2 regions of the Pseudoalteromonas sp. L1 genome follow, and region 2 is predicted to be linked to the other one. Evidence: predicted binding sites of a transcription regulator. Region 2 holds the regulator's gene; the other holds the start of a gene.
The links. The regulator NrdR, encoded in region 2, represses ribonucleotide reductase genes. The targets are predictions, from matches to a motif close to AAACACNANATNTNGTGTTT.
Positions count from the first base shown of each region.

Region 1 (11,311 bases), on a different contig from region 2:
CACTTATTACGCACATTATTGACAATTTTCACGAAAAACATAGGCAACAGTTTCCAGAGTTAATTCAGCTCATAAAGAAGATTACGCTCAATCATTCTGATCACCCAGAACTTCCAAAAGAACTGGAATCACACCTTGTTTCGATGGAGTTTGAGCTTCAAGAACATATGATGAAAGAAGAAGAAATTCTATTCCCACTGCTTATGAACGGCTTTTATCCTGCGGGGCCTATTTCAGTTATGGAGGCTGAACATTTAGAGCATGCTAAAGCATTAGAGAAACTCGCTGATATTACACATCAGTTCACACCGCCTGATGGGGTATGTAGCTCGTGGCAAGCGTTGTATGTTGGTGTAGAGCAACTTTATTATGACTTAAAAGAGCATATACACTTAGAAAACAATATTTTATTTATCGAACAATAAAGCTCCTCAGCAATAAGCGCTTCAATTGAAGCGCTTTAATTTATGCCGACTTTCTGTTTGCGACGCTATTTTTAGTTCGATGATAATGCCTTAAAGTATGCTCCTTACGGCGTCCTTGGCTAAAGGCCGATACTCTTTTTAAATAACCAATCACTCGTGTCCCATAATCAATATCGATTGATCCACAATTTGAACAACGTTGATTCGAGCGCTTATCTATGTGTTCACAGTCATTACAAATTGTGATGCGTACGTTAATGCAGAAATAATTACACCCCGTTTTAGCGGCAATATTCAATAACTTTAAGTATTGATGCACATCTAAGTGCTCATCTAAGTTTAAATGCAGTGCTGAGCCACCGTCCAGATACTCCACCATTTCACTACCATGTAGAATAAACTTATCGAGATGATTAATCGTTTCATCTTCTACAATATAAAAATAACTGTTATAACAATCACGTGGAACTTCATAACCCTCTTTTAAATCCCACTTCGCATTTTTAACACCTAAGTTCTCAGCAGGAACAAACTCTGTATTAAATAAGTATCCGGTTTCCTTTGTTGCAGCTCGATTAGCTTGATAAATAACCTTAAGTTGCTCCTTAACCCAGCTTTTATATGCATCGCCTGTATTTATTTGTAATCCTAAATATTGGGCTGCTTCAACTAAACCATTAATGCCCACTGTTAAAAACTGTTTTTTGAACGAGATAAATCCTGCATCATAAACTGGCAACATCCCTGCTTGAAAATACTCTTCCATTAAAGTTCTATAAGCTATTTGATACTTATGAATTTTCTCGACTTCTGCTTTTAAGTCACGATTATCCTGAACTAAACGATTCATATTTAAAGTGATGACATTGATTGAGCCTGTAGCAACCCCGCCCGCTCCAAGGCTATATGAAAAACTGTGATCATTAATTTCATTTCTGAGTCTGCAGCAAGATGCTAAAGAGTCAGGGTTTTCAGATTGATATATAAAGAACGACCCACCTTCACTCAGATTTTTTGCACACATTAACGCAAACTCTTTATCTTTAGGTGCTTCATTTTCTACAAGCATTGCAGCTGTAACAACGGGAAATGTTAAAATAGCTTTACTGCGCTCATCATTAAACCAGTCCAAGAAGAACTGTTGTAAGCCTTTTACGGTCGGCCAGTTAGCAGGCGTTGCATCTGGAAAGACAAAATGACCAAACATTGCATTAAAGTACTCAACATCGTACAAAGAGATGTTCCAAAATACACTTTGATAACCTCTTGCTGCAGCAGGTTGGTTTAGTGCATAAACCACATGTTGAAGATGATTTTTAATAGCGTGTGGGTGAGTCGTTAAGTAATTATCGCCATAATCCTTTCGGGCAAAATAATCGAAATACATTAAGAACTCGACCGTGGCAACTGCCCCTGCAAATTGTGCACTAATAGCAAAAACCAAATTAACAAAGCTACCGCAGAATGATTCTAAATGCTTAGGAGCTTTTGACTCTCCACCTAGTTTAGTTAAGCCATCCAGCAAAAAAGGATACATAGTAATTGATGTGCAATATGGCTTTAAGCTGGTTTCATCGTGAACATAGATTTCATGGTTTTCTATTTGCCTAATGTACTCTTGGCTCAACTGTTCGCCATAAAGCTCTTTTATTTTGCCAGCAACTTGTGAACGATTAACTTGAATAAAGTAGTCTTTCATAATTTCAGACTCCAGTGTTGCTACATTCTTTAATGTCACATTGGCGTTTGCATCCACTGTAGAGCCATCAGCAGCATTTGTTGCCTGCGTATAGTTTTGTATGAAATGCATTTTTTCTTTTAACTGTTCTAAGGTAAGTAAAGACATCTTGTTATCCTTTTAAAAATAATGAGTTAAGTAATCTTCCGCTAGCAACTTCAATATACTTTTGGTTAGTAGTACGACTTGCAAGCCCACCATACTCGGGAATATAAGGGCCTGTTTTTAAGTAAGTAAGCTCGGCTTTCAAGCTATGAGATACGTCGTCTAGCCCCGTATACAAGCAGGTTGCTAGCCCCTGTTGTTTAGCTATTTTTAAGTAACTAATTAAACAACGCTCTTGCCACTCACCACCGAAGAAAACAATGCATGTTATTAATTGTCTATAGCGTGCGATCCAAGCCTCAAAACGTGCCTTAGTTAAGTCTTCTCCTTGTTTTGGATCCCATGTATCAACACTGTGGCAACCACGGCATTTAAGAGGACAGCCCGTACAGATAAAACCAAGAGCCACCTCATTAGGCACTTCTTGAAAACAAATCTGTGGCTTTAGCACTTTAAACATAAAACACCATATATTGTGTTGAAAATTAAATCTTAATCAATATATAGTATTTGAGGTGTTTAATGCCAATTCGTTTATTGATCTAAATCAATAAATCACACGGTCAATTTACGCACAAAATAGGTAGTTATAATTTATTACTAAGCCTTGGTTTAACTCGAGCAAGAACTACCTACTAATGAGGAGTTATCTTTAGCTATGGCTTTGTTAAAGTGCCCATAAATAAATGAACAGTGAGGCAGGTATGACAACAAAAATTGGTATTTTAACCGTGAGTGATCGCGCTAGCCGTGGGCAATATGATGATTTATCAGGGCCAAGTATTGCTGAAGCATTAAATAGCTATCTAAGCTCGCCGTGGCAAGCTTGCTATCAACTTGTAGAAGATGAGCAACCTTTAATAGAAAGTGCATTATGTAACCTTGCAGATAACGAAAAATGCACTCTGATCATTACAACAGGTGGAACAGGTCCGGCAAAACGTGATGTGACCCCAGAAGCGACAGAAGCTGTATGTGACAAAATGATGCCAGGTTTTGGTGAGTTAATGCGCCTAGAAAGCTTAAAATACGTGCCAACGGCGATACTCTCTCGACAAACAGCGGGGATCAGAGACAGTTCGTTGATTATCAATTTACCAGGTAAGCCAAAAGCAATTCGTCAATGCCTTGATGCCGTTTTCCCAGCTATTCCCTATTGTATTGATTTACTTGAGGGGCCTTATTTGGAATGTGATGACTCTGTCATTCAGGTTTTTAGACCTAAGGGCTAAAACCACACTATATAAACAAAAAGCCAGCATAATGTTATGCTGGCTTTTAAATGGATTAATGTTTATTTATGTGAGACATCAATTAATTCAACGGTGCCATCTTCTCTTACTTCAGCTATTTGCCCTCTTGGTTCATCCATAAAGAACAAAGTGACAAAACCAATCATAGCTGTCCCTGCAATGACATAGAAAAAGGTTGCGTAATCGACTAATGATAAAACGGTTAAAAACGTTACAGCTCCTACATTACCATACGCTCCTGTCATACCCGCTATTTGTCCTGTTAAGCGACGTTTTATTAAGGGAACAACAGCAAAGACAGCTCCTTCACCCGACTGAACAAAGAACGAGCATGCCATAGCTGTAACAACGGCAAGCCATAACGGCCACTGTGCATTAACCATCCCCATTAGAAAATAACCAGCAGCAAGGCCCGCTGTTAAGATCAACAATGTTGTTCTTCGACCAAATTTATCAGAAATAAAACCGCCCGCAGGGCGAGACATTAAGTTCATAAATGCGTAAGCACCAGCAACCATCCCTGCCATAACAGGGTCCAGCGAAAAAGTATCAGCAAAGAAGAGTGGCAACATTGAAACAACCGCTAATTCTGAACCAAAATTAGTAAAGTAAAGAATATCTAACACGGCCACCTGCTTAAAACTATAACGATGTAGTTCTGGCACTTCTTGCTCGAATACGTTTTTATTCACTGCCCATACTTTTTTAACTTCAAATAAATAGAGTACAACCAATGCACCATAAATAAAGTTAACAATGTTCGCATCTAGCATACCGACACCGCTCGGTGAGAGCTTCCAAGTTAACAAAGCCAGCGCTGCATACATTGGAATTTTCATGATTAAAAGTAGAAAAAAATCACCTTTTGATGTGACTTCCATTGCCCCCAAATTTTTTGGCCTAAAGTAGGTTGAGCCTTTAGGTGTATTAGTCACGTTAGCATAATAAATAAATCCAAATATAAGGCTAAGAAGCCCCGTCACACCTATTGCATAACGCCAGCCATCATCACCACCAAAAATTAATGCAAGGGTAGGAAGTGAAAAAGCCGCAGCCGCTGACCCAAAATTCCCCCATCCCCCATAAATGCCTTCTGCGGTACCTAACTCATGATGTGGGAACCATTCAGATACCATACGAATGCCAATAACAAAACCAGCACCAATAAAACCAAGTAGAAAGCGTGCAATAGCAGCTTGTAAAAAGCTATCTGCAAAAGCAAACATAAAACAAGGTATCGAGCTGATAACCAACAAGCATGAATAAACTAATCGTGGACCATATTTATCTGTTAGCATGCCAATGATCACCCGAGCAGGGATCGTTAACGCCACATTCAAAATAAGTAAGGTTTTAACTTGTTCGGTTGTTAGGCCTAATGTTGTTTTTACCGCTTGCAATAAGGGGGCAAAATTAAACCAAACAAAAAAGGTAATAAAAAATGCGAGCCAGCTTAGATGTAATACTTTCATTTTTCCGCGAAAAGAAAAAATATTAAATTTTTCACTTGCCATTGTCTTCTCCAAAGATAGGGTTACTGACATCATTTTCGGTTGGCAAGATTAAAAAGAATTGATGCAAATCAATGAATAACAGTTACTTTAAGGTGAACAAAAACAGACCTACTCCCTTATTTTTTCTGCCTTGAAGCGCGATCTCTTTACCCACCTATACTCACTACCCATTTAGGAGGAGCTTTATACCTACAGCGCAAAAAACTGAATAAAAGTAGATAGGTTTTATTAATCATCAAAAAAAGCCTCCGAAGAGGCTTTTGAATTGCAGGGTACAGTAGTCAGTTAAAAATAAAGGCTAGAACTTATGAGTTAACATAACCCATAACTTATCAGTATCTGTTGCAAACTCATCCGCATTGTAGTGCGCATACTTAAACAATAGATTGCAGTCCTTCGATACTGGGTACAGTGCTGTTACATCAAGCTCATCACCAAAGTCAATATTTTGTTCGTCACTTTCAAAACGGTGATACGTCGCTGATAGTTTCACTTTGGCTAATTCACCATTAATCCCAAAATAAAGATCTGCAATACCTACATTAGGCGTATTCAGGAACTTATCTGCAAAACCTTGAAACTTATGCCCTGTTGCCAAAGGTGTGGTAAAACTGATGCCATTATCAGAACCCAGCAATTCATAACCCAACTTCCAACCTACCTGATTAACCTTGCCTTTAAACTCAGCTAAAAAGTAGTCTGCATCAAATGACTGAGGGCTGTCAGCATAGTCTTGCTGCATGGCATAACTCAAAGTGTAAGAAAGTGACTCTGAAAACTGTCCCGTAGCGCGTAAGCCAATTGTTTGTGTTGAAATAGTGAGTGCATTATCAAAATCATAAAGATATGCAAAAACACTCATATTAAATTCTGGCCTGACTTGAAATAACGCATTACCAAAATGTAGCTTTCCATGTAAATCACTGTTTGGACTGTCTTCACCAAAAATACGATTAACATTATATATATAGCTATAATCAAACTTTATTGAAGATGTCGGCTTATAAATGACTCGATACCCATCAAATGTTTGCTCGTTTTGACGCCAAGCAACTCCCCCTACAAATCGCTGGTCATCTAAGTTAATACGTTGTCTGCCAGCAGTAATTTGCCACTGTTCATTTTTAAATTGTAAGCTTGCTTGATTTACTTCGGTTCCTTTTGGATCAGCCACAACAGGGTGATCTAATTTTCCGTTCACAGTGCTATTGTAGTTGTCGTTACCTAGCTGCGTGACATTATCAAACTCTAACAGAGCTGAAACCCCTTTTAAGGTGGCTGTTTTATAATTAAAACGCGTTAATAATGTTGAAGCATGAGCTCGTTCAGCTAATCCATCTTGCTCAACATTTTCGTATCTATAACGCAACATCCCCTGCACTTGGCCATTCTTTAACATGCTCTGAATACCATCACTCTCAACGGCGTTTACGTGCGTACTTAAACCGACTGTTACTAACGATGCTAAAATTGATAATTGTGTTTTCATGTCATTACCTTGCTATGCATTTAAGTTGCGCTTAGCTTACATCTGCCCCTCTAGCAAATTTTGATTTAAATCAATAATTTCATAACCTTACCCACCATAACCATGACCACCCACAAAGAGGTATAACAGCTCTTCCCCTGTTTAATGTAGGCTTGTACTACCGTTGAGAAGAAGGATGAAAACATGCAACTTGATAGCTCGAATACGATGCGTTACTGCCGCCATATTTTACTGCCAGAAGTTCAGGAAGAAGGTCAGGAAACCTTAATGAATAGCCATGCCCTAATTGTTGGAGCGGGTGGTTTAGGATGTGCTGTTTTGCAGTATTTAGTCGCCGCAGGAATAGGTAAGATCACTATTTTTGATCATGATACCGTTGATATAACCAATCTTCAGAGACAAATACTCTACCCCGAATTAAGCGTGGGTCATTCAAAAGTAGAAACCGCAAAACAGCAATTAGCCAAATTAAATAGCCAAGTAGAGATCAATACCTTCAATAAGCAGTTTGATCACTCAGATGAGCCCACTTTAAATTCAGTTAATGTTGTCATTGATTGTAGCGATAACCTTCAAACCCGACTTTTACTAAACACATTATGCTGGTCAAAGAAAATACCGCTAATTTCAGGCTCAGCGATTAGAATGGAAGGACAGGTTATTCATTTTCCTATGCGCGACGATGACCCTTGCTATGCCTGTGTGGCGAGCTTCTTTAAAGAGCCTTCACTAAGCTGCATGGAAGCTGGCGTACTTTCACCCGTTGTCGGAACAATAGGTTCATTGCAAGCAACTGAAGCAATTAAAAGCTTACTAAATATAGAGCCCTGCTCGCTTTCACTGCTTCTTTATGATGCCCATCAACTCGCTTTTCAAACGTTTAAAATTAAGAAAAATCCGCAGTGCAACGTATGTGCAGACCGTTAAAGTAAACGAATTAACTTTAACGGTCTGCACATGGGAAAATAGCAATAATATCTTCAGATGCACCTTTGCCTTTACCTAATGAATATTGTTTAGGTAACACAGAGAAAAGCGTGTGGTTAATCATTTGTGTAACTTGTAAGGATTCAAGCAGTGATGGCTTTTCTCCAACACATGATACTTTTTGCAAGAGCTTTGAGATATCGAAATGATACACATCACTAATCGCTAACTTTTCTAAACTTAACTTCGCGCAATTAAGAGCGCAACCATCAAACACCACAATACTGGATGCTTCCTTTACTTTTTGCTGATGTATACACGAGCCTGCAGTAATTGCTACAACGGACACTTTATCGACCTTTCCTTGCTGATATAAACTCTGTGCAATATCTTCTGCTAACTCAGCTTCGTGGCACATACCAGCACACGTTAATAAAACAGGTAATTGCTGCTTCATCGTTTTCCTTACTCAATTGAAACGGGAAAGAGCAGCTTAGTAATAACGTCACAAAGTAAACTTGATCCACATCAATGTGGGCAAAAAACACATCATCATAAAAGAGGTATAGAACGCTACCTATAAAGCGTTAAATCAACTGTGTAAAAGTCATTACTTACTCTGCTCATCAACTCTTGGTTGAGTTAAGACTGGAAAATAGACCAAACTAAATAGACCATAAGCAATACACCAAGTGATCACTGAAAGTGAAATGAAGTATAAAGTTAACTCAGCATCAATTAGCACTCCAAAAACACGCAGTAATGCAGCAACTAATACGGCGCCAAATGCAAAAATAATGGCATGTTTAACAATTAATTTTCTACCCGTATGACCTAAACTCACCCGCGACATCATACTTAAGATCATATTTCCCATAGCCCCAACTGTAAGAGCATGAAAAGCGGTTGAAATTGATAACAACTCAAATAAATAAGCAGCCCCCATTAACAGAATACCTAACGGGATAAACCAATACGCTAAATGCAAACTCCAAAGTAAAGGAATAGATAATGTTTTAAAGAAATGCCAACGTGCAGCTCGTAAACAATGCAATAGAGCACAAATAACAAACAGTACGCCCACGACTTCATCTGCAATGTAATAAATGAGTCCACAAAAATATAAAAAGAACATTCCCCATGTACTACCTAGCGCAGCAATTTCTAACCAAGCCTTTCCCACCACCTTTTTAGTCTGTGTTGCATTTGCAGTGAAAAACGGAATAACCCGTCCGCCGAGTACACTCATTAGTAATGTAATTAATAAAATTGCAGACATATAACCATGTTGATACAGTTCAAATACACCTAAAACGACACCTAAGTGCATCAACAAATTGGTTGCACTAAGCATTAAAAGAATAGGCACAAAAAAGAGGTTACGCATTTGCCCTTTGAGTATAATTGGTTGGGCTAACCAATAACCGGCCAAAGGTAAAAAAGACATATCGATCACAAATACACACCACTTCGGTACAAAAGGCAATACCATTGCAATTCGCGCCAAAAGCCAAAGACTTGTTAACAGTAATAACTTTTTTCCATGAATAGAACGAACTCCAGTCCAATTTTGCACGGCGGTTAATAAGAACCCCACAATAACAGCGCACACAAAACCAAATAACATTTCATGGCTATGCCAAAACAGTACGCCACCATAAGGAGAAAATAACAACTTCCCATGTAAAACAAGCCCCCATACAACTAATGCAATACAACTAAATAGGCCACCAGCGAAAAATAAAGGCCGAAATGCAAGCTGAAAAAATACGGACTCTGTTTTTACCTGTTCTTTATTAGCGTGATTCCTCATAAGCTTTCATCTTCCAGAAAATTATATTGGGCAGCTTCACTTAATCGGCGGCGAAATTTTTCAGCCTTAATAGCAAAATACATCAGCATCATACACACAGCTAATACCGCATAAAGCAACATAAACGTGGCACTGTAAAAACCAAAAACATCCACAACAGCACCAAATAATAAAGGTAACGTGAACCCACCTAAGGCACCGATTGCGGCAACGAAACCTCCAGCATGCCCCATCTCATTAGGATAATTTTCATGGAGCATTTTAAAAACGCTCGCCCGACCAAACCCCTGCGCTAAACCAATCACAAACAAAAGAAATGTGAACACCCACACATTTATTGAAAAAGACACGTAAACATCTTGCTTAATACCGTGAATAGTCATTGTTGTAGGTGGATAACTTAGAAAAAATAAGCAAACCAAACACACCCAAAATACACTCCAATTCACACTTCGACCGCCATATTTGTCAGCAAACCATCCTCCTAACGCGCGAACAACAGATGAGGTTGCAACGAAAAACAAGGTAAAAGCCATCGCTTGTGTTATTGATAATTGATAAGCCTGAATATAATAGTATGGAAGCCATAAAAGCAGCGCTAAGAACGAACCAAAAACAAAATAATAATAAAGCCCCAAGCGCCAAATTTGTGAATCATGCAATAACTGATACCAAGTTCTTTGCTGTGTATCCAATTGCATAGCATGAACTGGCTGGGAAGGTGCAAAAAACCAAAATAAGAGAGCAACAAAAACGAGCCCAACCGCGTAAACAGGCCCCACCCAGTGCCAGCCAAAATTATCAATAATCCAAGGTGCAAATACTAAGGTTATGGCAGCTCCTGCATTGCCAACCCCAAATACTCCCATAGCCGTACCTTGTTGGCCACGTGGAAAGAAGTCACACACGTAGCGAATACCTATAGTAAAGGAAGCCCCACTGACACCAATCCACAAGCCCAAAAACAGTAATTGGTAATAATTTGTTGCGATATACAAGCAAAGTAATGCGGGCACACAGCTTAGCATTTGTATAACAAAAAGCTTTTTAGCTGCGTAGCGATCGACTAAAGAACCAAAGGGAATACGTGATAACGCCCCAGTTAACATTGGAGCTGCCAGTAAAGCACCAAGCTCCGTCACTGTTAACTGCCACAACGATGATAAGGGTAATACAATCACCGCATATAAAGTCCAAACTGAAAAATTAGCGGCAAAAGCAAAAGTGGCACATAATAACCCACGGTTAGCATCTGGCGTTGGCATGCGATTCCTCTATTTATGATTATTAATAGAAAATCATTTAGATTAGTATATGTTGCCATTCTACCTAAACAGAGCTGCAATTAAGCCAAACTACCTACAATGCCATAAATTTAATTAGCTTTTTATTATTTGCTCAAAACAATAAGAATATAATCATAATTTTCAAAAACTTATGCAAAAACTCAGCTACCTAAAAAGTGGTATTAATAAATCAAGCATTGCGAATATTGGCTCTATTCCTAGCATCTTAAATTGAAAACAGGTTGAACACTTCGCTATTTTTCTTGCACTATTTTGTTACTGTTCACAAATTTAAAACACACTATGTATAGCACGCATGTCGACGCAGGCTTTCAAAGCTTATCGGGTATTAAGGAAGTTAACGAAGATTACGCAGGCGTATTAATTCCCGATGACCAATACCTAAGGGATGTGAAAGGAAGTGCGTTTTGTGTAGCTGACGGTGTAAGTTCAGCCGAAGCAGGAAAAGAAGCAAGTGAAACAGCCATTACACGCTTTTTTAGCGAGTACTTTAAAACACCCGACACGTGGTCTGTTAGCCACAGTGGTAAACAAGTTCTCTCGGCCATTAATTTACGACTTTTTCGTAAAAGTCATGAATTTTCTCACGATAACAAAGGCTATTTAACAACACTAAGCAGTATGATTTTAAAAGGAAATCATGGACATATTTTCCATATTGGTGATAGTCGTATTTTCCGTTTAAGAAAAGCCTGTTTTGAGCAACTAACCGCTGATCACACGACCAATTTAGGACAAGG
Region 1 is NZ_JAKKCT010000004.1:33,678-44,988, forward strand. Features, by position in the region: gene L3V38_RS13055 (DUF542 domain-containing protein) at 1-425, shown strand, start outside; gene nrdD (anaerobic ribonucleoside-triphosphate reductase) at 466-2,271, opposite strand; gene nrdG (anaerobic ribonucleoside-triphosphate reductase activating protein) at 2,276-2,728, opposite strand; gene mog (molybdopterin adenylyltransferase) at 2,973-3,500, shown strand; gene L3V38_RS13075 (NarK family nitrate/nitrite MFS transporter) at 3,563-5,035, opposite strand; gene L3V38_RS13080 (alginate export family protein) at 5,334-6,524, opposite strand; gene moeB (molybdopterin-synthase adenylyltransferase MoeB) at 6,708-7,451, shown strand; gene L3V38_RS13090 (putative zinc-binding protein) at 7,468-7,908, opposite strand; gene L3V38_RS13095 (NnrS family protein) at 8,062-9,264, opposite strand; gene L3V38_RS13100 (nitrate/nitrite transporter) at 9,261-10,529, opposite strand; gene L3V38_RS13105 (bifunctional protein-serine/threonine kinase/phosphatase) at 10,854-11,311, shown strand, end outside.
Region 1: the regulator NrdR is predicted to act here: its motif matches at 2,730-2,749, upstream of nrdG (anaerobic ribonucleoside-triphosphate reductase activating protein).

Region 2 (11,311 bases):
TGACGCTCATTGACCAACCATATACCTTCTGGTGATAGCGCCATTTGACTGACTGAACCGACAATTTGTGTAATTGGTGTGGCATTGGATACAGGCACGACCAAGGCTGAATTTTGATTTAATGTAACCTGATTACGTGCTACGAAATAAAGGCCATTGGCTGCAATCCAAATACTGCCTTTTGAGTCTTCAAGAATATCGCGAACAGGCCCTTTTACGTTAAAGGTTTGCGACATCATAGTTTTAGGATCAAGTGTTACCAAACCATTTTTGGTACCAACCCAAAGTAACCCAGTGCTATCTACCAATAGCTTATTAATACCGTTACTAGGTAGAAAATCGCTATTTTGTGTATTGAAGTTAGTAAAGGTGTTTCCATCAAAGCGGCTTAGGCCAAACTGTGTGCCTAGCCACATATAGCCTTGCTCATCTTGAGCAATACTTTTTAAAGATTGTGAGGGCAAGCCATTTTGGATATTCCACTGTTTAACGACGTAGTCGGTAATAGACGCAAATGCAGACGTGCTGCAAAGCATCAACAAACAGAGAATTATAAATCGCATCATATACTTGCCACCAAGTAACACCTAACTCATCGTTTAAAAAGGTAAATAGCCTGCTTTAAACAAGGCTTGAACACAAATTAATGAAAATATACCTGCTAAAATATCATCAGCCATGATGCCCAAGCCACCGTGTAAACGTCTATCTAAAATTCGGATAGGACCTGGTTTAGCAATATCAAAAAAGCGGAACAATAAAAAACCAACCAATAGTGACTGCCAACTTAATACGGCACCCATCATGGTGATATAATAACCAGCAACTTCATCCCAAACAATGGCTGGATGATCATGTACCCCTAAGTCATCGGCTGTTTTACCACAGGCCCAAATACCAAACACGCTGATCACAATTGCAAACACAATCTGTAACCACAGCGGAAAATACATAGTGGTGAAAATAAATGGCAAGGCAGCAAAGGTACCAAAGGTGCCTGGTGCTTTAGGTGCAAGGCCTAAACCAAAACCCAAACCAAAAAACTGGTGTGGGCGTTTTAAGTTGAATAAACGGTTATTACTCAAACCGGCTCCTTCGTAAAGTGCTGAAAGCCCTTACCTTGATAGTTAAATTTTTCACCATCAAGTAATAGCTCAATCTCGCCCTCGCCACTTTTAATTTGCCCAACACAACTCGCTTCAACACCGTACTGGCGTAGTTTCATATCTACCATGCTTTTATTACTTTCAGGCACAGTAAACAACAACTCGTAGTCGTCACCGTAATTTAGAATGTAATCAAATTGCTCTCTACGTGGGATCGACGAATTTAATGCATCTGACACAGGCACTTTATCAACATTAATCACAGCACTAACTTGCGATAGCGCTAAAATATGGCCTAAATCTGCCAGTAAGCCATCAGAAATATCAATGGCCGATGAGGCTGCACCGCGTAGAACTTGCCCTGCAGCCACACGGGGGGTCGGGTAATCGAGGCGATTATTTAAATAACTTAAATGTTCAGGGGCAATATCAAGGCCTTGCTTACGGGCTTCAATGGCTACGCCAGCATCCCCTAATGGACCAGTTACATAAATCCAATCACCCACTTTAGCGCCACTACGACGCAACGCTTTGCCTTCAGGTACAATGCCTTTAGCACAAATGGTAATCGTTAAAGGGCCTTGTGTAGTGTCACCGCCAATGATCTGCACATTGAAGTACTCCGCAATCTCATGCATGCCTTCGGTGAACTGTTCAAGCCACTCTATATTAGCTTCTGGCAATGTTAAACCAACCGAAACCCACGTAGGTTCAGCGCCCATAGCAGCCAAATCACTTAAATTAACGGCTAAAGCACGGTGCCCAAGAGCACGTGGTGATATATCATCAAAAAAGTGTACACCCGCAACTAAGGTGTCTGTTGTTACTGCCAGTTGGCAGTTTTCAGGCACGGTCACTAACGCACAATCGTCACCAATTCCAAGGTTTACATCACGACGAATAATGCCGCGACCTTTAAAGTAACGATTGATTAATTCAAATTCCTTCATACACAAAAAAGCCGGCCCAAGCCGGCTCTCCTTTACGGGGTTGATTACTTGCGCAGCTCTTTCACTGCTTTATCAAGTACACCGTTAACAAATTTATGGCTGTCTTCAGCACCAAACATCTTCGCAAGCTCAATGCCTTCATTGATTGCTACTTTGTAAGGTACGTCTTCACGGAATTTCAGCTCGTAGCCAGACAGACGTAAAATTGCTTTTTCGACCATGTCTAACTCATCAGCTGGGCGTGCTAAATGTGGTGCAACGATTTCATCTAATTGCTTACAGTTAACAACAACACCGCGTGCTAGGTCTTTGAAATATTCGACGTCGATTTTAGTCACATCATTTTCAATTAACATTTGCTGTTCAATATCAGCAATTGGGTTACCGCTTAACTGCCAAGAGTATACGGCTTGAAGTGCTAAGATACGTGCTTTACGTCTTGCTGCTGGTTTCACAGAGATTCCTTAAACTTAAATTTTGTCTAACACATTAACCATTTCAAGCGCACCTAAAGCAGCTTCGCCGCCTTTATTACCCATTTTGGTACCTGCGCGCTCAATTGCTTGCTCAATGCTTTCAGTGGTTAATACGCCAAATGCAACCGGGATATCGTACTCAAGAGATACTTGCGCAAGACCTTTGTTTGATTCGCCAGCGACTAAATCAAAGTGTGGTGTACCACCTCTGATCACTACGCCTAGAGCGATGATTGCATCGTGTTCTTTCTTTGCTGCAACGCGTTTCGCTGCTAAAGGTAATTCAACGGCACCTGGTACGTAAACAACAGTAATGTCGTCGTCAGATACGCCACCTGTGCGTTTAAGCTCATCAACAGCACCTGCTAATAGGCTACTACCAATAAAGTCATTAAAACGAGAAATGACAATGGCAAATTTTTTGCCTGGTGCGTATTTGTTACCTTCAATAATTTTCATTTAATAACCCTAAAAAATAAGTTTAAGCGGTTGCGATTGCGCAAAAATTACGGCGCATAATACCACAAAAATATAAAAGTAGCCTAGTTAATTAAGACTGCGGCTCAACGTAGTCAACCACCTCTAAGTGGAAACCAGATAACGCATGGTACTTTTTCGGACGGCTCATTAAACGCATCTTTTCAATACCTAAATCAGCTAGGATCTGAGAGCCGACCCCCACCGTACGCGATGTACCTTGGAATTTACGATGACTGACATTTTCACCCGCATCTTCAGCGGCAAATGCTTTTACTGTTGCTTCAAGCTCTTCGGTTGACTCTTGTTTACTTAAAATCACTAATACACCATCATGTTTAGCAATATAAGCCATTGCATCAGATAAACCCCAACTACGGTCAGCATTGCGATCTGAGAGCAAAATATCATTAAACGTACTTTGTAAGTGAACACGTACTAACGTTGGCTCATCTTTAGATACGTCACCTTTTTGTAAAACATAATGAAGTTGACCATCAATAGTGTCTTTGTAGGTCACTAAATCAAACTCACCGTGATCGGTTGGCAGTTTACATTTAGCAACGCGCTCAATGGTGGTTTCGTTTAGGTTTCTGTACTCGATTAAATCCGCAATGGTGCCAATCTTTAAGTCATGCTCTTTCGCAAATACTTCAAGATCAGGGCGACGTGCCATGGTGCCATCTGCATTTAAAATTTCAACAATCACTGATGAAGGCTCAAGACCCGCTAAACGCGCTAAATCACAACCTGCTTCAGTATGACCTGCACGTGTTAACACGCCACCTGGCTGCGCCATAATCGGAAAAATATGCCCTGGTTGAACGATATCGCTAGGCACGGCACCTTTAGCAATAGCCGCTTGCACTGTGCGTGCACGGTCGGCCGCCGAAATGCCGGTTGTTACACCTTTCGCCGCTTCAATCGACATAGTGAAATTAGTTGAAAAGGCAGCACCGTTATTTTTGACCATAAGTGGTAATTCTAACTGCTGACAACGCTCTTGTGTCATGGTTAAACAAATTAAACCACGGCCGTGTGTTGCCATAAAGTTGATGGCATCAGCACTAATATGTTCTGCTGCGATGATTAAATCGCCTTCATTTTCTCTGTCTTCATCGTCCATTAAAATAACCATTTTACCGGCTTTAATGTCATCGATAATTTCTTGCGCGCTGTGTAAATTCATAATGTGCCCATGAGAGTATGATTAATTTGACCTATCCGTGCTTATTTAATAAAGCCAGCTTGTGCTAGCAAGCTCATTGATATGTCTGAACGGGAAGGTTGTTCAGCCCCTTTTATTAGGCGCTCTAAGTAGCGAGCAATCTGGTCAACTTCTAAGTTCACCTGAGTACCCACCTGAAATTCTGCAATCGTTGTTTGCTCAGCGGTGTGTGGAACAATCGTCAACTTAAAGCGATTTTGCTCGACTTCGTTAACCGTTAAGCTAATACCATCAATACATACCGAACCTTTGTACGGAATGTATTTCATTAAATCGCTGTTGGTACTTAGCCAATACTCTGTTGCACGAGCATTAGGACTAATATTTTCTACTGTCGCTATACCATCAACATGGCCTGATACCAAGTGCCCACCTAAGCGAGAAAGTGGTTGCATGGCTTTTTCGAGATTAACTGTTTGGCCTTTTTTGTAATGTGCAAATCCAGTTAAGCTGATTGTTTCGTTTGATAAGTCAGCACTAAAACCATCGCTATGTTTAGCGACAACCGTTAAACATACACCGTTGGTGGCAATACTGTCACCGAGCTTGACGTCTTTCATATCCAAATTAGTGCTTTGGATACGAATAGCTAGATCACCTTGCTTTTGTGTTAGTTCAACAATTTTACCTGTTGCTTCAATTATTCCAGTAAACATAGTGCTACTCTTTATTTTCAATATATGTGGCTTGCTTTGCTTTTTTCGCGGTTATACGGATGTCGTCACCAATCATCACTGTATCAGTAAAGGTCAGCTCAGTGATATCACTCATCAAAGTGACTTCTGCAAAGTTTAGTAAGCTTTTGCCCATATCACCTATTAACTTAGGGGCAATATAAACAATGTATTCGTCAATTAAATCCTGCTCTGCGAACACCCCAGCAAGGGTTGCACCCGCTTCGAGCCAAATATGATTAAATTGTAGTTCAGCAAGACGCTTTAAAACCGCCGATAAATCAACTTTATTATTAACTGCTGGCACTACTTCGTGTTTAACAAAGTGAGGCCATTTATGCTGATTATCAAGCGACGTGGTAAAAATAATCACCGGACTTTCAATACTAAATAAAGCGAGTTCTGGGGTTAACCTATTTTGTGAGTCAATAATGACTCGGGTCGGCTGGCGCAAAGGCAGCGAGGTTGGCATGGTAAATGGAAGCTCTTCAATGCGAACATTCAGTTTTGCATTATCGGTCATAACCGTATCTGCGCCAGTGAGTATCGCGCAGCTTTGGGCACGAAACGCTTGCACGTCTTGGCGTGCTTTAGAGCCTGTTATCCATTTACTTTGGCCGTTATTTAGCGCAGTTTTACCATCTAAACTACACGCCATTTTACAAGTCACATATGGCAATCCTGATTCCATACGCTTTAAAAAACCTTTATTTAAATCGCGCGCTTGTTGTTCAAGTAAACCAGATGCAACGCTAATACCGGCGTCGGCTAAAATCTGTAGGCCGCGACCACTCACCGCAGGGTTTGGGTCAACCATAGCGGCAATCACCTTGCTAACACCCGCTGCTTTTAAACCTTCGGCACAAGGTGGAGTGCGTCCATAATGACTACAAGGCTCTAAAGTCACATAGGCAGTGGCGCCTTTCGCGTTGTCGCCAGCTACAGCCAAGGCATTCACTTCAGCATGGCCCTGCCCTGCGAGTTGATGAAACCCTTCACCGACTATTTCGCCATCTTTAACCAAAACACAGCCAACATTCGGGTTTGGCGTCGTAGTAAAACGACCTTGCTTAGCAAGCTCAATGGCACGCGTCATGTAAGCAGTATCAAGCTCTGTAAACGACATGATTAATCACCTAAACGAGCGATTTCTTCACCAAACTCGCGAATATCTTCAAATGAACGATAAACCGATGCAAAGCGCACATAGGCTACTTTGTCGAGTTTCTTTAGTGACTCCATGATGCACTCGCCAATTAAATGGCTAGAGATTTCACGCTCACCCGTAGCACGAAGTTGAGATTTAATGATATTAACGACTTCGTCGACCTGCTCAGTGCTAACAGGGCGTTTCTCTAAAGCGCGATGCAAGCCATTGAGTAACTTGTCTTCATTGAATGGTTCGCGGCTACCATCTTGCTTGATGACTCTTGGCATCACAAGTTCAGCGCCTTCAAAGGTGGTAAAGCGCTCATGGCATTCGTTACATTCACGTCGACGTCTCACTTGGTGACCACCGCCAACAAGTCGAGAATCAATTACTTTGGTATCTTTTGCGGTGCAAAAAGGGCAATGCATAGGGTTCAACTTCCGTTTATAAAAAACAAAAAAAGGCCGCTTAGTAAGCGGCCTTTATAATAGCAAAAAACAACGCTATTGTTATCTTAATTACGGTTTAACCAGTAATTAAGCGTAAACTGGTAATTTTTTACAGATAGCTTTCACTTTCTCTTTTACTTCTGCTTGTACAGACTCATCGTTGATGTTGTCTAGTACGTCACAGATCCAGCCCGCAAGCTCTTTTGACTCAGCTTCTTTGAAGCCACGGCGAGTAATAGCCGGAGAACCAATACGAAGACCAGACGTTACAAACGGTGAACGTGGGTCGTTTGGTACTGAGTTTTTGTTAACTGTGATGTTTGCATTACCTAGTGCAGCGTCAGCATCTTTACCTGTGATATCTTTATCGATTAGGTCAAGAAGGAATAAGTGGTTGTCTGTTTTACCAGAAACAACTTTGTAGCCACGCTCTTGAAGAACTTCAACCATAGCTTGAGCGTTCTTAACAACTTGTGCTTGGTACGTTTTAAACTCTGGTTGTAATGCTTCTTTGAAAGCAACCGCTTTAGCAGCGATGATGTGACATAAAGGACCACCTTGACCACCAGGGAATACAGCGCTGTTTAGCTTTTTGTAAATCTCTTCATCACCACATGCAGAAACGATTAGACCGCCACGAGGACCCGCTAATGTTTTGTGAGTTGTTGTAGTAACAACGTGTGCGTGAGGGATTGGGCTTGGGTATACACCCGCTGCGATAAGACCAGCAACGTGAGCCATATCTACGAATAAGTATGCACCTACTTTGTCAGCGATTTCACGGAACTTAGCCCAATCAACAACGCCAGAGTATGCAGAGAAACCAGCGATGATCATTTTTGGCTTGTGCTCTAATGCAAGTGCTTCAACTTGAGCATAATCAATTTCGCCAGTCTCTTCATTTAGGCCGTATTGAATTGCATTGTACGTTTTACCAGAAAAGTTAACGTGTGAGCCGTGAGTTAAGTGGCCACCATGAGCTAAGCTCATACCTAGTACAGTATCGTGTGGCTGAAGAAGCGCTTGGAAAACAGCTGCGTTTGCTTGTGAACCTGCGTGAGGTTGAACGTTAGCGTAGTCAGTGCCGAATAATTCGTTTGCACGGTCAATAGCTAGTTGCTCAACAACGTCAACGTGCTCACAACCGCCATAGTAACGTTTGCCTGGGTAGCCTTCAGCATATTTGTTCGTTAGCTGAGAACCCTGTGCTTCAAGCACGCGTGGGCTACAGTAGTTTTCAGACGCGATCAGTTCGATGTGCTCTTCTTGACGAGCCGTCTCTTTATTGATGGCTGCAAATAACTCTGGATCGAAATCCGAAATATTCATGCTACGTTCTAACATGGGGTCTCCTAAGGCAACGTGTATGGTGTTTTTTTGAAGGCTATATTGTACGCTTAAAACGCACTTTTGCCTATCGTGTAAAGATGAACATATTTAAACAGGGATTGAATTTATTTCACAGTGTTTTAATAATGATATTTTTTTATTGATACATAAAAAAAATTTATAAATTTAAAATATTACATATATTTTTAAAATGTCACTAAATTAAAAAAGCGGCCGCTGACACTTGTATTTCCGCTTACACCAACTAATCTTATAGTATTAGTTAGTATCAAGGATGATAGCGAGACATGTTAGCCAAACCAATTTACGAAGTTGTCCCTTATGTGTACTTCTTTCTCGGGGTGAGTTGTATTACGTTAGCCAAAGATAGTGTGCCAACTTTAATCGGTATAATACTGTTTTTAATGGGCGCTAATGTGTGGCGTATGCGCTCTGAGGCCAGAAGAACTGATCACTCAAGCCAAAGAATAAAACAAACGAAATCTCACTATTACTATGAATTTAAACCATTTATTTTATTCATTTCAGCGTTCACTTTAATTCAGTGGACACAAAATGAAATAATCTCAATTATCAGTGTGTTACTGTGTATCGCCTCTTTGGTAATTCTCATTATGCGAGTTTTAAACCGTCATAGCCATTCACTACTTCATTAAAATAAGCAATATAAAAAAGAGCGACTTAGCCGCTCTTTTTTATAGATATTACGCGAGTTTACTTAGTAGCTCAGTGCGAAGCAATTGATAATCAAACTTGATATCTTCAGCTAAACATTGCTTTGCTAATGCATCAGCAAGTGGTTTCGGCATTGACAGTTCAATGTCTAAAATTTCTTCAACACTTTCTTTAAATTTAGCAGGGTGTGCTGTCGCTAAAAAGATACCTGCGCTGCCGTCTGCTAGATTTTCTTTCAAGCCTTGATAAGCAATTGCAGTATGAGGCTCTGCAATGTAACCCGTTTGATGAATTTTTTTCATCACCTCTTTTGTTTCTTCTTCACCTACACAGCTTGAGTAAAAATCATCATAGCTAAACCATTTGTTATCCAACATAAACTGAACACGTGGCCAGTTATTCGGTTTACTCACATCCATTGCGTTCGATAACGACTCAAGCGTGTCATTAGGCGACCACTCTTTGTTTTGTAAAAAACGTGGCACAGTATCATTTTGGTTAGTTGTAGCGCTTAATTTAGCAACCGGCATACCAAGCACTGCTCCAATCATAGCAGCGCACACATTACCAAAGTTACCACTTGGTACTGAGATATGTGCTTTACTACGCTGCTCTTTAGGTAATTGAGCAATGGCTTCAAAGTAATAGCATACCTGTGCAACTAAACGACTGATGTTGATTGAGTTAGCAGAGTTTAGACCTAGCTTTTGTTTAACTTCATCGTCTAAAAACGCTTGTTTTACCATGCTTTGACAATCATCAAAGCTACCATCAACAGCATAGCAGTGAATGTTATTACCTAACGTTGTGAATAGCTTTTGCTGCGCCAGTGATATTTTCCCTTTCGGGTATAAGATCACGACATCAATATTTGGCTTGTTGTAAAAGGCATGGGCAACCGCAGCTCCTGTATCGCCTGATGTAGCCGTTAAAATCGTGACTTTTTCGCCTTGGTTAAATTGCGCAAGACATTCAGCCATAAAACGGCCACCAAAGTCTTTAAACGCAAGCGTTGGACCATGAAATAGCTCTAAGCAATAAATGTCTTTTTCTACTTCAACTAATTTCACATCAAAGTTAAAGGCATTTTGCACCATCTGAGCAACGGTATCTGCTGGCAGCTCATCACCAATTAGGTGCGATAAAATCTTGCTGCTACGGCTAACAAAGTCTAAATCAAGTAACGCATCAATGTCTTGAATTGGCGTTAGGCTTTCTGGGAAGAACACCCCTTGGTTACGCCCTAAACCTGTTTTTACCGCTTCAACAAACGACACCTGTTGTGTTTCATCTTTTAAATTATGTAATTGCATGTTTATTCCTTAAATTCTCTAAAGCTGTCGTGTGCCAAGCTGATCTAGTTGACAGATGTGGCAAAAGCCCTGCTCATTGATGTAATTATCATTCAGCCACGCTGCGCACTGCTTAGCAGCTGCAAGGCTCTTACACACGGTAAATAATGTTGGACCCGCCCCCGAAATACTGACAATCTCTGCGCCAAGCTCTGGTAAGGCACTTTTAGCTTCTGCAAAGCCTTGTATGAGTGGAGCACGATGTGGCTCGGCTATTTCATCACTCATAATGGAGAGCGCTGCATCAAAGCGACCAGTTAGCAATAAGCTACTAAACGCAGAAAGTCGCTGTGCAAACTCAACACTATCGTGCATTGATAATTGCTTTGGCAGTACTGATCGCGCTTTTGCGGTATTCAGTGAAAAACCTGGAAAAGCCGCTACGTAATACCATTGATTATCAACAGGTAACGAAATTGACTTGTTCGGAATAAGTTCACCAGTTAATTGCAAACCACCTAAATAACATGGCGTGATGTTATCGTAATGACGGCCGCCACTAACAATGGCTTCAAAATCAGCCATCAACTCGATGAGTTGCTCTTGAGATAAATTTGTTTCAGCAAATTTATCAAGGGCTGCAAACGCAGCCACCACAGAACACGCACTTGAACCTAAACCAGAACCAATTGGTAAGTTCTTTTTAAGCTCAAGTTTTACCGCTGGCATAGTCGGCGCAACGTGTTCTTTAAAATGAATTAAACATTGATAAGCCAAGTTTTCTTCAGCATTAGCAGGCAGTTTATGAGCATAGTCGCCTGAACATACAAAGGTATCTTGCTCAGCGGCACTCACCTCGACAACATCACCTAATAAGGTGCCATCGATAGGTGCCAGCGCAGCACCTAACGCATCAAAACCGACAGCAAAATTCCCGATTGAAGCGGGTGCATATACACGGATCATGACCTGCTCCTAGCGCGTTAACGTTTTTAAGATATCAGCAAATACGCCTGCGGCCGTTACTTCAGCACCTGCGCCATAACCACGAATCACAAACGGGCGTGGTTGATAATATTGACTTAAGATTGCCAGTGCATTTTCACCGTCACGGATATCGTATAAAGCATGGCTACTATCTACGGCTTCAATGCCTACTTTACATTGACCGTTTTCAATAGTGCCCACATAACGAAGTACTTTACCTTCACTTGCTGCACTTTGAATGCGGTCGTTAAACTGCGCATCAAGTGATGGTAGTTTTGCCATAAAGACCGCTACAGAATCACCTTCTGCAAACCCTTTTGGTAAAACAGATTCAACTTCAATATCGCTTAGTTCTAACTCAAGACCTGATTCACGAGCAATGATCAGTAGTTTTCGGGCAACATCGGTACCTGATAAATCATCACGCGGATCTGGCTCTGTAAATCCACTTTCTTTTGCTTTTAACGTTGCTTCGCTAAGTGATAAACCATCTTGTA
Region 2 is NZ_JAKKCT010000006.1:15,468-26,778, forward strand. Features, by position in the region: gene L3V38_RS16860 (ligand-binding sensor domain-containing diguanylate cyclase) at 1-566, opposite strand, end outside; gene L3V38_RS16865 (phosphatidylglycerophosphatase A) at 600-1,085, opposite strand; gene thiL (thiamine-phosphate kinase) at 1,082-2,056, opposite strand; gene nusB (transcription antitermination factor NusB) at 2,101-2,511, opposite strand; gene ribE (6,7-dimethyl-8-ribityllumazine synthase) at 2,527-2,991, opposite strand; gene ribBA (bifunctional 3,4-dihydroxy-2-butanone-4-phosphate synthase/GTP cyclohydrolase II) at 3,083-4,198, opposite strand; gene L3V38_RS16890 (riboflavin synthase) at 4,240-4,893, opposite strand; gene ribD (bifunctional diaminohydroxyphosphoribosylaminopyrimidine deaminase/5-amino-6-(5-phosphoribosylamino)uracil reductase RibD) at 4,898-6,037, opposite strand; gene nrdR (transcriptional regulator NrdR) at 6,040-6,489, opposite strand; gene glyA (serine hydroxymethyltransferase) at 6,598-7,854, opposite strand; gene L3V38_RS16910 (hypothetical protein) at 8,148-8,516, shown strand; gene thrC (threonine synthase) at 8,565-9,848, opposite strand; gene thrB (homoserine kinase) at 9,867-10,793, opposite strand; gene thrA (bifunctional aspartate kinase/homoserine dehydrogenase I) at 10,803-11,311, opposite strand, start outside.